Regions from separate parts of the Sessilibacter sp. MAH3 genome, predicted to be linked through region 3. Evidence: predicted binding sites of a transcription regulator. Region 3 holds the regulator's gene; each other region holds the start of a gene.
The links. The regulator PhoB, encoded in region 3, activates phosphate uptake and scavenging genes when phosphate is short. The targets are predictions, from matches to a motif close to TGTCATAAANNTGTAACA.
Positions count from the first base shown of each region.

Region 1 (5,483 bases), on a different contig from region 3:
AAACGACCATTATTATCTTGCGATGGCAATGCAATACCACGTAATCCGCCACGTGCAATTACTTTACGGTGTTTGTAAATGATCGCGTTAGTAATGGCATCGGTACCGGTAATGGTTTCGTCGTCAGAACGAGCGAAACGATACACACGATCACCCAGTTGCGCGTTGATCGCATCAACCAATTGACGAATAGCACTGTCATCGCCAAAGCCATCGTTTTCAACTTCGATCAAACCAATAACATCGGCGTCCAAAGCAATAATAGCGTTAACAATTCGAGCTTCTTGTAACGCGAACTCTTCTTCGTCGGCTGCACCACGGTTGGCTGGGTAGTCGAAGGTTACACTACCGTCGTCCAGTACAAGGCCATTAAAGTAGTTCAATACGTTAAAACTTGCCACAGTAACATCGGCAGGAATTAAATCCGGCGCCGCGGTACGAGTAGATGCAATTGAGAAGGTCTCTTTTACTGGGTTGATGCGATAGTTACCAAAGGAGAACATCACAGGACCAGTAGCAGAAACCGTTTCACCTACGCGAGGAGCGTTATCGTAATTTAAACCATCAAATTCTGGTGTTGAGTAATAGCTGATTTCATCTGGGAAGGTTCGACCATTATTGTCGTCAATCAACAAAATGTTCGCACTGGCATTAGCAACAGCCGCGTCATATTCAGGGCTGAACGGCGCACCGGCTTCGGTTGGAGTTAACTTAACAGAATCACTCAAGAACATTTCACCAAAGCGGGTGAAATTATCAAGGCTATAGATTGTTGCGTCGGTAACGGTTGCAACCATGCCTTCTACGGTTTCAAGATCAAGTTGACCTTCGTATGGCATTGGAATAAATGCAGGAATGACAGACTCAGCCGCAACGCCACAATCTAATTGTTGCTCGGCGGTAATTTGACTGTTGTTAAAGAATTCTGAAGGAACACCCAAAACACGGGCGGTATCACCAACTTCTAACTCATCTAAAATGGTTGCAAAAACGAAGATACCTTCAGACGTTGCCGCATTACCGTCGGAATCGCTAGGTTCTTCTTGTAGGAAATAACCATTATCACGTAAACCAGTGATAATACCTTCAACAACTACAGTATCTGTAGTGGTAACGCTTGCGCCATCACCTTGAATAGCACTGATCAAAGTCGCATCGCTAAAACACGCGCCAATCTCAACCGGTGGTGGAGTGTCGTCGTCATCATCGCCGCCGCCGACAGTGGTAAAGGTTGCCAAAGGCAAAGGATTGGCCGCTGTGGTGTTGCTGGTTTCACCATCGTAGGCGTTTGGCCCGCTGAAACTCCACTCAGTAATATCAAAAGTGCTGCTTGCCACCGAACCACTTAAACGATAAGCCCAACCGTCTAGGTATTCCCACGGTTGGCCGGTGCCATCAACGTCTACTTCACCGAACAAATCGACAACACTGCCGTTAAAGAACAACTCAATAGCGTCATCACCATTAATGTTCGCCGAACCGGATTCAAAAACAAACTCAGGCGTTACACCAAAAAAATCCGAAAAAGAAACGCTGTCGGTAACAACATATACATAACTGCCAGCACTCAAACTAACCGGAGAAAAGGTGAACTCTTGACCGTCGCTACCACCGCCGTTATTTGCCGAACCAAGGCCGTACAATGACGCATCGGCAATGTCTTCGGTTACATAAACTTCGTAGCCTTTAGGTAAACCACCGGGTAAAGGGCCGTCAAATATTCCTGTTAATACCATGCCGGCGCTGGCGCCCATACTCAACGAGAGTAAGGGTGCTGCCACGACTAACTTTTTCATGTCCATGGAAGATTCCTTTAAATAATTATTCAAGCGTTATTACAATCGTGCTGAACAAACACCACAAAGACAAATTCAACCGCTCCTACTGTTGAATCTTATTCAGCACTGACTATTTTGATCGTGAATTCGGGGTATTGAAGTATAACTGTTAGAGCCCCCTTATAGATAAGAATACCTTGTGGGTTTTTCTAACATATGACGGTTTTAAGACAAGAAGACGTAATAAGAGAACGTGAATCGTTGATTAAAAATAAAAAACTTTGACTAACCCAAAGCTGCTAGCGACACCAAGAAGTGTCGCCAATTTCAACATCAAAACATTATTGCGAACTAACGTTATTAAGCATGGTACTTTAATTTTCTAGCGTGTATTTAATGCAAAGGTTTTAATCAGAGATTTTACGAATTGTATTCACACAGGTAACCAACACAAAACTCACATACATTAATAAATACCAAGCAATCAACTTTGAAAAAGAAACCAACTGCCAACCCTGCCGTTGATTGGGATAAACCCACACACTTGCATAGGTTGATATATTTTCGGCAAACCAAATAAATAAGGCCACTAAAAACCAACCTAACAACAGCGGCATGGTGCGATACTGTTTATCGACTCGAAAATAAATATTGGATTTATAAAAACAACCAACAATCAACGCCAATATAATCCAACGAAAATCCACAATAAAATGATGCGTAAAAAAATTCGCATACACCAACAGAGCTAAAATAAGTGTTATTCCAAAACGTGGATAATAATCAAAGCGAAAATCAAAAATTCGCCAAATTCTAGCAATATAACTACCCACAGCGCTGTACATAAACCCCGTGAACAAGGGTACATTACCAATACCCAAAACATAATCTTCTGGATACGTCCAAGAACCTATTGCGTCAGAAGTTTTAAACAACTCCATAAGCGTTGCAACAATGTGAAAAATCACAATAACCAACGACTCGCGCAACGTCTCAAGCTTAGTTACCAACAAAAAAAGCTGAAAAACCACCGCTGACAAAAAGATAAAATCGTAGCGATGTAACGACTCAAAAGGATACCAAACCTTAGTTACAATAATAACCCCTAACAAAAACCCACCAAACAAACACGCATAAGCCTGCTTCAAACCAAACAACCAAAATTCCCAAACAAAACGCTTAACCTTTTCCACAACAGCAATCCATATCTACAACCCACAACAACAATCATCATCAACAGCTCTCACAAGCTTTGAGTGAACTGTACACAAAATCAGAAATGAAGAGAAATCTAGCAATTAATTTGATTTTACATTAGAAAGCTCTGATCAACTCAGTGTTTTTATCAACACATCCTTGTGTCGTTAATTCCAAATACTGTCATTGATTAACATTGTGCAAAAATTGTAAGTTGTATTTCTAAATGCTGCTCTCCGAGAAAATTACAGAAGAATTAATTTTCCCCTTCATCGCTTTCGGTTGCGTCTTCATTATCGGGCAGATAAACCTTGTCGGTTTTTTTATCGATTGACTGGCTTGAATTAATGTCTTTTTCTTGGCGTTGTATTGAGGTTTGCGCAACGATTGGTTCGCCAAAGTAAAGAGTGCGATGTGGAAATGGTATTTCGATGTTACGTTCGTCGAAGAGGTATTTCATGCGACGGTTGAATTCGCGCCCTACGTTCCATTTTTCGAGTGGTCGGGTTTTTATTCGCGCTTTAATGATTACGGCAGAATCGGCAAATTTATCGACGCCAAATATTTCTATCGGCGACAAGATTCGATCTTTAAAGTCGTCATCATTACGAATTTCTTCATCGATTTCTCGTAAACATTCTATAACAACGTCGGTATTTTCTTTGTAAGCAACACCAACGTCCATCAGGTAAAAGCTAAAGTCTTTGGTGAGGTTATCCACAATCGATACTTCACCAAAGGGTACGGTATGTACGGTGCCGTCCAGCGCTCTTAGTTGCAATTTACGAATCGATAATTTTTCAACCACGCCGGTTCTGTTCGCCACGGTTACTACATCACCTATTTGCAGTAGGTCTTCGATAATTACCGTAAATCCCGTTAAAAAGTCTTTCACAAGAGTTTGAGCACCAAAACCGACGGCGATACCTAACACCCCAGCACCCGCCAAGAGTGGGTAGATATCGACGCCTATTCCCGATAAAAACACCATGATAAACAACAAACTTAAGGTAAACAGTAATGCATTACGAATAATAGGCATCACGGTATTCATTCGGGCATTGGATTTTAAACTACTGTGCGATGAGACAAATTCCATGGCTGCATTTGCGCTCTCCCAAATTAATATAGCGACAAAAATTAACGCCAATGCTGCTAATATAAACGAAACGATAGCTGTTATATTAATCGCTCTATTAATAAAACTGTCTTCTGGGACATAAAGAACAAAAACAGCGTAGATGACAAAAATAAATACATGAGCCTTAATGGCATAATTGACTAAATGCAGTAAAGGAATAAATCTACGTGAATTTAAATGCAAACGTAGGTTCATCTTTTTTAAATGCGATTTAGCGGTTTTATACGCGAACTTTAATATCACTAAGGCAACAATGGTAATGAGCAACAAAGCAGCAAGAACCAACGCCTCCCATGCAGTGGATTCGGGAATATTAAATTCAGATAAAAGATTACTTACGTACTCTTTAAACTCAGTGCTTTTTTCTTCAAAATTGATAATTTCCTGAACCTCAAGCTCTTTGTTGTCTTTGCCTTCTTGCTGCTGAGTGGTTTCTAAGGTTTTTAAGTCTTCAATGAGTTGTTGACGTTGTTCCGGTGATTCTATCTTCTCTATAAGTTCCGATACATTGTCGTTACCCTTTTCTTGATTCTCATTAGAACTGGAGGAACTACCCAACAATCCCATTTGAGAAAAGCTCTGAGTTGAAAAAATAATTAATAGTACAAAGAGTAAAACCTTCATCGCTGTCACTTTCTATTTAATTAATGTTTAATTTTCTAAATTAATTACACGTTGCTCTTATCAAATACGACTTATAACATCAAATACAACTTGTAATAGTTACAATGATTAAAATACTAATTTGTAAAAAAGAGATGAAACTCAAAACATCTTTTTAAAAAGCATTATTATTAAACACCTATATTCATTGTTAACCAACTAAAAGCAATTTATAACCCAACTCTAGAAAAACAATTTTTATCATATTTTTCAATAGCTTACTAAAAACAAAAAATTAAACCGTAGATTGCAAAATATCCACTAGGTTTTATTGGCACAGTGCTCGCTTAATACCATTCATCGAAAGCGAAATCTTACTCTAGGAACCTCTGATTAACTCATCCTTGATTTAATCAGAGGACACATCCTTGTGTCGCGAGAAACTCTAGGTTAATCAGAGTTACCTCTATTCAATAAATGTGGGGCTTGCTAAAAAAGCAAAACCCCAAAAGATATTCGCTAATTCACACACTACTCAAAATAATTATTTTGAGTATGGTAAGGAGAACAAAGTTATGGCTAATGCACAGTTTGTATCTGATATTGAAAGTATTCGTAAAAAAGCCAGAGAAGATATTTTGCAGGGGGCTTTAACCAAAGGTTTTAAGGGCGATGTTAACGAAACCATTCGGCTTTTAAATGCGGCATTAAGTACAGAGATTATTTGTACGCTTCGCTACCGCCAGCATTATTTTTCTTGCGAA
Region 1 covers NZ_BAAGIE010000036.1:29,001-34,483, reverse strand. Annotated here, with positions in the region: gene ACYQ2C_RS16785 (ExeM/NucH family extracellular endonuclease) at 1-1,802, opposite strand, end outside; gene ACYQ2C_RS16780 (DUF817 domain-containing protein) at 2,186-2,971, opposite strand; gene ACYQ2C_RS16775 (mechanosensitive ion channel family protein) at 3,232-4,740, opposite strand; gene ACYQ2C_RS16770 (ferritin-like domain-containing protein) at 5,295-5,483, shown strand, end outside.
Region 1: a site for PhoB is predicted at 1,994-2,011, ahead of ACYQ2C_RS16785 (ExeM/NucH family extracellular endonuclease). Genes of this name have one in related genera too.

Region 2 (5,483 bases), on a different contig from region 3:
TGAGCGCGGCGAATATCGAGCCGTTCAACGACTTGTAACAATGAGTCGAGAGTATCGCCTTCGGCGGTGATCAATAGTGCGTTAGTAGATTCGTCAGCTTCTACCGACGGGCGAATACCACCGCCGCCAGTTGCTGCCGCAGCATCACCGCCACCTTGTGACAAGTTTTGCAGGAGCTGCTGAAGGGTTTGCGCAACCTCGGTGGCATTGGCGTATTCAAGATACAAAACGCGCACGTTACCGGTTTGGGCTTGCGGACGGTCAAGACGAGCAATCAAATCTTTTACTCGGTTGCGTTGTACCTGGTCGCCGCTGACCAATAAAGAGTTGGTCCGAGCGTCGGCAACCATTTTTAGGCTACCGGTGTCTTTTCCGGCATCGCCACTGAGCAATGCTTCCATCATTTGCAGAGCATCAGAAACCGGTGCATATTCAAGCTGAATAACTTCGGTTTGAGATACGGCGGCGCCGTCAATTTGTGCAATAACTTGCTTGACGCGCTCAATGTTGGCGGCGGTATCAGAAATTACGATGGAGTTACTGGGGTCGTAAGCTGCCATGTGTGCATGTTGAGCGACCAGAGGACGTAATACCGGCAGTACTTTAGCCGCTGAAATGTTGCGCAGTGTAACAACTTCAGTGATGTATTCATCACCAGCTTGTGCGGCCTTTTCACCGGTCACAGGAATGGGTGAAGAGCGTACGTCTTTGTTTGGTACAACACGCACCACGTTACCGTTTTCAAAAGCGGTAAAGCCGTGTAACTCTAAAATAGATAATAATAATGCGTAAGCTTGATCGCGAGTAACTTCACCGTTGGTAAATACCTGCACCTTACCTTTAACGCGTGGATCTATGATCACGGTTTTATTGGTGGCTTCGGCAACAAAGCGAATAACCTCAACAATATCAGCGTCGTTAAAGCTGAGGGTTAGTTTCTCAGTTTCGCGGTCCTGTGCGTATGTGTGACCGGCACACAATAGTAGCGCTGCTAACAAAAATCGGCGCACGTTAATCCTCACTCTTCGGTATTTGCATCAAGCTCGATGTTTATAGATTGGCTCTGGCCATCGCGCAAAAGGGTGACTCTTGCGCTGGTGGCTTCACGCATTTCGCGGTAAACCTGTGTAATGCTGCCAGAGTTATTCAGCGCAATGCCGTTTATCTCTGTAACTATGTCGTTAGGTTGTAAGCCCAACTGGTCAAAAATTTCTCTGTCGCGGCCTGGGCGAATTCGGTAGCCGACAATATCGGTACCCTCACGAGCCACGCTAAATTTAATAACTTCGGCGAGTGACTTTGGCGCTCGCGTAACTACGCGAGGTTCAGTATCGTCTTCGTCGTCGTCATCCTCGTCATCGGAAGCGGTGGATGAATTGGGGTCAACGCCCGCCTCTTCTAGCGCTTCGTTAAGAATTTCTTGTGGGTCACGGGTAACTCGACCCAGTGAAACATTGCTACGAGCAGAATCGTTTCGCGAGTTACCTAAGTCACTGTTAGGTTCAAAGAGACGAAGAGATTCGTTATTACCGTTGTTATCGAGGATAACTTGATTTGCTTGAACCTGAAGTAACTTGACATTGTTGCCACCGGGTAGGCGATCGCCAACTTTGTACGCTTTTTCGTCGCGCGCATGAGCGATAAAGGCTTCAGAGTTTTCTGGGATGCTACTTTTAATAACACCCTTCAATGTTAGGTTCAGAGAGGTCTCGCGAGCATCTTCGATGATATCGGTGGCGACTGGAGCAACCTCTTCAACTGCTGCTGTGGCATCAACAGAGCCAAACAATTCAATAGCGGCTAAAGATTCAATATCGATTGAGCCTTGATTTGCGCCTGTATTGACCTCAATAACCACATTTCTAGGAGCCGCCGATGACGGTTCTGGGAGAGTAGGTGCAGGTAATAAGGCCCAAAATAGATTTGCAAGGTTACTGCAAGCCCAAAGTAGAAATACCACCACCAAAATATTGCGAGCCAATATCAGCGTGCTGGGCTTGCCCAAGCTTTGCTTAAGTATCGCTGGTAGATGACTAACTGCTTGATTCATGTCTGAGCTTCTGTTGCAAGTTTAGATGTTGGTTTTTGAATTACCGTTGTACAAAAAATGATAGCTTCTCTGAGTCCCAGCTCAGATGGTAGAAATTAAATTTGGTTCTCGCTGTGATAAAAACGGAACTTATTGATTTGTTCATATGACGAACTCAATCAATCCATAATACCCGTTATCGATTGCGGCCTTCTACTGCCATCCTTAAAAAACCGTTGTTTATAATTACTTTTTCAGTAATTAGTTTAAGTATTGTTTCAGTGGTCGCCCAAAAAATAATCATTTTTGAGAAGTCGACGACTCTCAAAATATTAGGCACTTGTGCACCGAAATTTTGAAAAACGCTAAAATAATCGTTAGCAAATATTGGCAGCCAAATTGTTATTGCTTTAGCAATTCACTTTTGGCCGACGCATAATGCTACAAAATTATGACGGTTTGGCGTCACTAATTTACAGGTATAAAGTCGAAAAACATCAAGCTGGGTGCCACCATTTAAGCGATCCTGCTCAAATTTTGGCTTTAGAGCGGAGGTTTTCTCCAAAAACCGATCGGTTAATATAATAACTCCGATTACCCAGCTGACGTATTAGTTTAGGAGCACATCATGAGTAAAATTTTCCTTTTGCAAAATCACCAAGGATTTTTCCTCAATCGTCAGGGGTTATGGGTCAGTGGTCGTGAGCCCGCAGGGCTATTTCGTGCCGTTAATAAAGATGAGGCGGTTAACGAAGTTTTTGAGGTAAGTGCTCGCGATTATAGTCAACGTATTAGCATTGTTGAGACCGAGACCACAGAAAAGGGTGTGCCTGTTGTTGATCCGAGTTGGATCTCTGATTTACCCGAGCCGGGCTCGATAGTTGCCGCATCCGATGAAGAGATCGCAGTGGCAGAAGAAACCGGCACGGAATCTGTTAGCGATGAAAAAACCAACGATGAATTCGTATTGGAACAAACTTTTGTTCAAGATTTTGGTGATAAGACTATAGAATTCGTTGCTGATCAAAACCACGCTGGTGCAGACTCAACGACCGACGAAACCGATACCGTTGAGGCTGAGTCGTGTGACCCTGATGAATACACTGAAATTACTGCCGAGCAAACCGCATAAATAATCTCGGTAAGCGGGTAGTGTTTGTAACAACGGCTTTGAATTAAGCCGATTAAGGAGGCCTCTTGGCTACGTTCGACAAACTTCTTAACGATCTTAAAAAGCCTGAAAACTCTCCGCTTTTGTATGGCATTTTGCGTGGCCTAGAAAAAGAAAGTCTACGCGTGACGGAGGCTGGTGAACTGGCCCAAACTCCGCATCCTAAAAAATTGGGGTCGGCATTAACCCACCCGCAAATCACCACAGATTTTAGCGAATCATTGTTGGAATTCATTACTCCGCCTTCTCATCAGGTTGGTGCAGTTATCGAAAACCTAATGGCAACGCATCAGTTTACCTACGGTCATTTAAACGGTGAGCATCTTTGGCCGGCAAGTATGCCGTGTCTTTTAGAAGACGATGAAGATATTCCGGTCGCTCTTTATGGCAACTCCAACGTTGGCCGCATGAAAACCATTTATCGGCTGGGGCTAGGTCATCGCTATGGTCGTAAAATGCAGACCATCGCTGGCATACACTACAACTTTTCACTGCCAAGCCCGTTCTGGGCGCATTTACACGGTCTAGAGCAATCAAAACTGGATTTACAAGAATTCAGAACCAACCGTTATTTCGATCTAATTCGTAACTTCCGCCGCTATTTTTGGTTGTTATTGTATTTGTTTGGCGCATCACCTGCGGTATGTGGTTGTTTTGTGGAAGATAAAAACCACTGCCTAGAAAAATTTGATGACGAGGGCAAAACCTATTACCGCCCATACGCAACATCGCTTCGCATGGGTGATTTAGGCTATCAAAGTGATGCGCAAACCAGTCTGTTGGTTGATTACAACGATTTACGTTCATATCTTCGCACGCTTTGTCGAGCAATCAACACCCCTTACGAGGGTTACCAAAATATTGGTACCCGAGACGAGACCGGTGAATATCTGCAGTTGAATACTTCGCTGTTACAAATCGAAAACGAGTTCTACAGTTCCATTCGTCCCAAGCGCACGGCACGTACAGATGAAACTGCATTAACGGCGTTGTTCTATCGCGGTGTTGAATATCTTGAAGTGCGCTGTTTAGATTTAAACCCTTATGAGCCGCTGGGTATTTCGCGCGATCAGATGTTGTTCTTAGATACCTTCTTGTTGTATTGCTTGTTAACACCAAGCCCTCAAACCTTCGAACAGGAATTCCGTGCCATTCAAGAAAACCAAAAACGGACGGTTTATAACGGCCGTGATCCCGCCATTAAGCTGATTGATAATGGCGACGAAAAGCCGCTGCGCAAATGGGGCCAAGAGTTGTTAACGGCCATGGAACCGGTGGCAGAATTGTTAGATCTTTCCTGCGGCAATCAAGGCTACATGAGTGCTCTTAAAGCGCAATCTGCGGTGATTGAAGATCCTGAACTTACGCCTTCTGCGCGAGTTTTGCGCAATATGCGTGAAAACAACCAGACTTTCTTCGAACATACGATGGAGCTCGCTCAGCAGCATTCACAGTACTTTAAGCGGGTGGGTATCGATGATTCTGCCAATGAACGCTTACAGGCCATGGCTGAATCTTCTCTGTTGGAGCAAGCCACCATCGAAGTTAAAGATGATCTAGGCTTTGATGAATACCTAAGCGATTATTACGCCCAATACGACTTTTGCGCACGCGCGTAATTAGGTTGTTAGCCGCTGGTTAAGCCGTGAATTATCTTGCCCACATTTTAGTATCTGGCGATCTTGAAGATCATCAAGTGGGCGGATTTCTTGGTGATTTTGTTAAAGGGCCGCTTACCGGCGCTTGGCCTTTAGCCGTTGAGCAGGGCATTTGGTTGCATCGCAAGCTAGATGCTTGGTCCGATCAAGATTCAACCTTCAAATCGATTGCCGAAAAGTTGGGGGCAAAGCATCGTCGCATTGCGCCCATCATTATTGATTTGGCGATCGATCATTTCCTGTGTTTGCAGTGGTCGCAATTTCACGATCAAACTCTGGAATCGTTTACTCAAGATTTTTATCAAAATCTGTCGCGATTTGAGTCGATTTTACCGAAATCTGCGCAGATTTGGCTGCAACACGCACAAAATACCGATCTGTTGGCGGGTTACGGAAATCTTCCCAGACTAGGTCGAATTGTGGATAGCATGGAGATGCGTCGCCGAAGACCCTTGGGATTGGATCAAGCCTTCGTTGCATTTTTGCAGCATTACGACGAGATCGCAGAAGGTTTTGACGCTTTATTTCCTATGTTGCAACAACGTGCCCGGCAACATCTTAATGAGCTGCCCGAGCACTTTAAGGGTTAACTATTCTGTAGAGCGCTCTATTTGAGTCTCTATTT
Region 2 covers NZ_BAAGIE010000021.1:36,765-42,247, forward strand. Annotated here, with positions in the region: gene gspD (type II secretion system secretin GspD) at 1-1,010, opposite strand, end outside; gene gspC (type II secretion system protein GspC) at 1,019-2,050, opposite strand; gene ACYQ2C_RS13240 (hypothetical protein) at 2,658-3,161, shown strand; gene gshA (glutamate--cysteine ligase) at 3,227-4,819, shown strand; gene ACYQ2C_RS13250 (acyl carrier protein phosphodiesterase) at 4,846-5,448, shown strand; gene ACYQ2C_RS13255 (DUF3012 domain-containing protein) at 5,478-5,483, opposite strand, start outside.
Region 2: a site for PhoB is predicted at 2,163-2,180, ahead of gspC (type II secretion system protein GspC). Genes of this name have one in related genera too.

Region 3 (5,483 bases):
AAATCGCGAATGGCTTCGTCGAATCGACTGTCTGCCAACCAGTGATTTGACCAAGTGGCGGTTGGTGTAAAGCCGCGCTGGATCTTGTGTTCGCCCTGTGCACCGGGATCAAAACATTGAATGCCCTGCTCTATGGCGTATTCAATGCCTTGGTAGTAGCAGGCTTCAAAGTGCAGCGAATCGTACTCATCGCGACACCCCCAATAGCGACCAAAAAGATGCGTGCTACTTTTAAAACACAAAGCCGCCGCGACCAGCTTGTCGTTGGTGTAGGCTTGAACCATCATCAGGTTTTCGGGCATGGTTCTACCCAAAGTTTGAAAGAAATCTCCGGTTAGATAGCCATCATGGCCGCTGCGTTTTAGATAAGTAAGACGGTAGAACTCGTAGAATTTGCGCCATTGCGCTTCGGTAATGTCTCTGCCTTCACAGCGTATCAAGGTGACGTTTTGAGACTCAACCTTCTGGCGCTCTTTTTTAAGGTTTTTACGCTTACGGCTGGCAAATGTCGCTAAAAAGTCGTCAAAATCTCTGAAATCTTGATTATACCAATGAAACTGGCAGCCTTGGCGCAAGGCAAATCCCGACTGCTCTAAATGGCTTGCCACCTTGATATCACTGAACAAACAATGCCACGACGACGCGCCTATTTTTGCAGCCTGGTCGGTGATCACCTCTGCCATTTGAGTCATTAACGTTTGTTGCTGTTGTTCGTCGAGATGATTGGCAAAGCAAAAACGTGGGCCGGTAGCCGGTGTAAAAGGAATTGCACTTAACAGCTTTGGATAGTAATGCAGGCCGTTGCGGTGGTAGGCGTCGGCCCATGCCCAATCAAATACGTATTCGCCATAGGAATGGCCTTTAACAAACAGTGGCAGCAAAGCGATCAGTTGATCTCCTTGGTAAACCGTTAGGTGAAAAGGTTGCCAGCCGGATTCGGCGGTGGTTGCGCCACTGCTTTCTAAGGCGTGTAAGAATTCATGTCTTAAAAATGGATAATCACTCCCGGCGACGCGATTCCAGTCGTTGGCGTCAACATCGGTAACACTGGTTACAAACTTAAAATCCATACAAATTATCCAAGCGCAGGTTCGATGTGATACTGGGTTTAACGCTGTGAGCGTTAATGCCATTTTCGCGAGTTGCGAAAGCTATGCCGTAGGGCTTATCAAACTAGAACTGGGACGAGAGTTCAACCGATAGTTGCAAAACACTGTTTTCGAAATTGTGTTTTCGAAATTGTGTTTTCAAAACTGTGCTTTCTGAAATCCAGAGTCGGTACGAGTTCTGAAATTAACGATGTTATTCGCTATCGTTTAACGATGACGGGCGGTGTTCTTTAACAACGCGATCCAGACGGAAGCTACAGGTAAATGTGCTGCCGTGGTTGATTCGACTGGTGATTTCAAGATGCGCTTGGTGACGTGACAATACGTGTTTAACAATGGCCAGCCCTAAACCGGTGCCGCCGGTGTCTAGGCTGCGGCTGGCGTCAACGCGATAAAAGCGTTCGGTAAGTCTGGGAATGTGGCGCGCTTCAATACCTATGCCGTGGTCTTCAATGGCGATATGACCGCCGCCTTCATCAACGTAAGCGTGCAGAATGATTTGGCTTTTGGCCGGTGAATAACGCACGGCGTTGTAGACTAGGTTCGAAATACAACTGCGTAGCTCTTCGATAACGCCAATCAACAAAAAGTCTTCGTCGGCGTCGATTTCAAACTGATGAGCCTTGTCGCCACTGAGGTCTTGGGCGTCGTGGACGATGCTTTGCAGCAAATCGGCGACGTTAATTTTTGTCTCTCGCAGGCTGCTGTCGTCGGTTTCAAGGCGTGTCAAAGTCAGCAGATCTTCAATGATCAAGGTCATGCGTTTCGATTGCTGTTCCATTTGGCTGATGGCTTTTTGCCAAACACCGGGCAGCGAATCGGCATTATCGGCCATGGTTTCTAAGTAACCCCGCACCACTGTCAGCGGTGTACGCAGTTCGTGAGAAACGTTACCGATAAAGTCTTTGCGCATTTGTTCAAGCTTTTGCAGCCGTGAAATATCGCGCACCACCATCAGATAGTCGCCTTGGCCGTAGCGGTTGATTTGAAAACTTAAGAATTGATCGCTATCGGTGGCCGACGGCATGGTTAGCGGTTCTGAGTAATCTTCGGCTTCGAGGTAGCGCACAAAGCGCGGCGAGCGCAGGTAGTTAACGATGGGTTTGCCGTGATCGCCCGGTTGTAGACCAATCAGTCGCCGGGCACTTTGGTTCCACCATTGAATGGACGCTTGGTCGTCTAAAATAATCACCGCGTCCTTGAGTGCGGCGGTAGTTTCTTGCACCCGAAGAATCAGTGATTGTAAGCGGTGCTTTTCTTTGTTGTGCCTTTCGCGATTGTTGGAGACCTGGTAATAAACCTCCTCCCAAAAGCCGGTGGCGTTGGGCACCTGGCCGATACTGCGAGTGGTTAGCCAACGCTCAAGCTTGCGCATGTTGTACAGCGTCCAAGCGCCGTACAACACATTGGCCAGCAATAAGGTATACAGTGGATAACCAATGACGAGACCAAGTACAGCCGCAACTGCGATAGCGACTAAAAATTGCCGAAATTCAGATACAAAGCCACGATGCACGAGTGATCTCGAGTGATAGGTTTACGACATTAAAGCTCAAGTATAAGCGATTTATCTTAAGCTTTTTCGGTGACTTTGATGGAAAAACGGTAACCGGTGCCACGCACGGTTTGAATAAAGCGGTCGTGGTCGTCTTGAGTTAAGGCTTTACGCAGGCGACGAATGTGAACGTCTACGGTGCGCTCTTCCACATAGACGTTGCCGCCCCAAACGTGGTCAAGCAGTTGACCGCGAGTGTACACACGCTCTTGGTGGGTTAAGAAGAACTCCAGCAAGCGGTATTCGGTTGGACCCATATCGATGGGTTTCTCGTTGATGGTAACGCGGTGGCTTACCGGGTCGAGTACTAGGCCTTCGACCGAAATTGGGCCACTGGTAGAGGCAGAGTCGGTGCGACGTAAAACTGCTTTTAAGCGAGCGACCAGCTCTCTGGGGGAGAAGGGCTTGGTGATGTAGTCATCAGCGCCGACTTCTAAACCTTGTACCTTGTTGTCTTCCTCGCCTTTAGCGGTAAGCATGATGATTGGAATTTGCGAAGTAACCTCATCGCGCTTGAGGCGACGAGCTAATTCGATACCGCTGGTGCCAGGTAACATCCAATCGAGCAGAATCAAATCTGGCTTTTCATCCACAATCAGGGTGTGTGCCGTTTGCGCATCCATGGCTTCAAGGCATTTATAATCCGCCATTTCAAGTGCTACACGCAGCATATCTCGAATGGAGGATTCATCGTCTACGATCAAAATTGTTTTATCGGCCATGGTTGCACACCGGAATTGTGAATTTAAGGAGGCGTTTTAAGCTGGGTGCATTTAATAAAGGTTTTGTTTCGCTTTTATGACAATCATAGCAATTGGTTGTGATAAATCTGTAATTTGTGTGAAACACACAGGTATATTGGCGAAAACTGTCTAATGAGTTAGTAATTGCCGCAGAATTCATAAGGTTTAGGGCATAAAAATCGTAATGCTTAGATGCCTAAATTTTTAAATGCTTAAAGCAAATAATCAGCCGCGATCGCCACGAATAAAACCACGCCCACCCACTGATTATTCTTAAACGCCTTGAAACATTGCTCCCGCTCGCGATTGCGAATCAAATATTGCTGATACACAAACAAACCCGCGCAAACGGCCACGCCAATGGAGTAAATCCAGCCCAATTTGGCGTTATCACCGATCAGTATCATGCCGAATAGCGTCAGCACTTGTAGACACCCAGTAATAACCTTGTCCATATCGCCAAACAATACCGCGGTGGATTTCACGCCAATTTTTAAGTCGTCATCGCGATCGACCATGGCGTAGAAGGTATCGTAGGCAATCACCCAGAGCAGATTGGTAAAGTAAATGACCCAAGCGGTTTTTGGCAACGTGTTGGTTTCGGCCGTAAATACCATGGGAATTCCCCAAGAGAATGCTGCACCTAATACGACCTGTGGCATATGCGTGTAGCGCTTGGCAAATGGATAAGCACTGGCGAGCAGTAATGCCGCAAATGACAGCGCAATGGTTTGCCAATTGGTCAGAATCACTAACGCAAAGGCTAAAGCACACAAGGCTGTAAAAAGGAACAGTGCATTGCCTTCCGATAATCTTCCTGCTGCGAGCGGACGTTGGTTGGTACGCTTAACCTTGCCATCAAAGTTGCGGTCGGCGTAATCGTTGATAACGCATCCGGCTGAGCGCATCACAAAGACGCCGAGGGTAAAAATAATCAAGGTGCTGATGCTGGGTTTGCCTTCTGAAGCAATCCAAAGCGCCCAATAAACCGGCCAGAGCAACAATAAACTGCCCACCGGTTTATCCATTCGCATCAATTTTAGGTAGTCGTTCCAGTCGCCGGATTTTGGGGTTACGTATTTCTCAAGATTCATTAATGGCTCGACAAACTTCTTTGGCTATAACTCAAATCGTTAAGATTTGGCTTAAAAACAGGTGGTAAATCAATTTGGCTGCGATCTTACGGCCTTAGCGGCTTGATAAAGCCATAATTTCGACTAAAAAGAAAGCCAGAGGTGTTTAAAGTGCGCGACAAAGCGAGTTATTTAGTTAGGGATTTCTTAACTTGTTTTGAGCGTTGCTGTGGTTTTGAAGAAAGATTTAACAATTACAACAACAGAGAAATCATTCGCCATGCATAAAACTGAATTGGTCAACGCCGTCGCCGAAAGTGCCAACATCACCAAAGAAAAGGCACATGACATCATTTCCACCATTCTCGATGAAATCACCAACGCATTAAGTCGCAACGAGTCGGTTAATATTTTGGGTTTTGGATCGTTTAATCCCAAAACACGAGCCGCTCGCACTGGGCGCAGTCCTGCGACCGGTGAGCCAATCGAAATCGCCGCCAGTAACAGCGTGTCTTTTAAGCCCGGAAAACAATTGAAAGATCTAGTCAATCAAGCATCTTCATAGCCGTTCGCGAGTTTTCTTTGCAAAGATCGACGCCACAAAAAAGCCCTCAGTTGAGGGCTTTTGGTTATTTGCAAACTGCGATTAATGGCTGAGTTCGTTGGCGATAGTTTCTAGCTCTAGGGCGGATTCAATAATGTTATCGAGGGTTTCGTCTAAATCGGCTTGAGTCAAATGCACGCGGGTGAGCATTTCTGGCGACAGTGGCTGTTTGGGGCCGTCGGCTAAACCTCTCAAGCACAAAATGCGATGGGAGATGTACAGAAGGTTGGCGTAGATGGCGTGCTCACCGTCGTAATCGGGGTTGTCTTGGTGGCGCAACGCGGTTACAACCTCCTGCGGCATATTCCACAAATCCATCAACCAAGAGCTTAATTGCTGGCGACTGACACCAATTTGCTGCTTTTCTACCACCGAGTCATCTACGTGCGGATTGGCATC
Region 3 covers NZ_BAAGIE010000014.1:3,428-8,910, forward strand. Annotated here, with positions in the region: gene ACYQ2C_RS10175 (GNAT family N-acetyltransferase) at 1-1,070, opposite strand, end outside; gene phoR (phosphate regulon sensor histidine kinase PhoR) at 1,303-2,625, opposite strand; gene phoB (phosphate regulon transcriptional regulator PhoB) at 2,682-3,386, opposite strand; gene ubiA (4-hydroxybenzoate octaprenyltransferase) at 3,620-4,501, opposite strand; gene ACYQ2C_RS10195 (HU family DNA-binding protein) at 4,761-5,045, shown strand; gene ACYQ2C_RS10200 (HDOD domain-containing protein) at 5,127-5,483, opposite strand, start outside.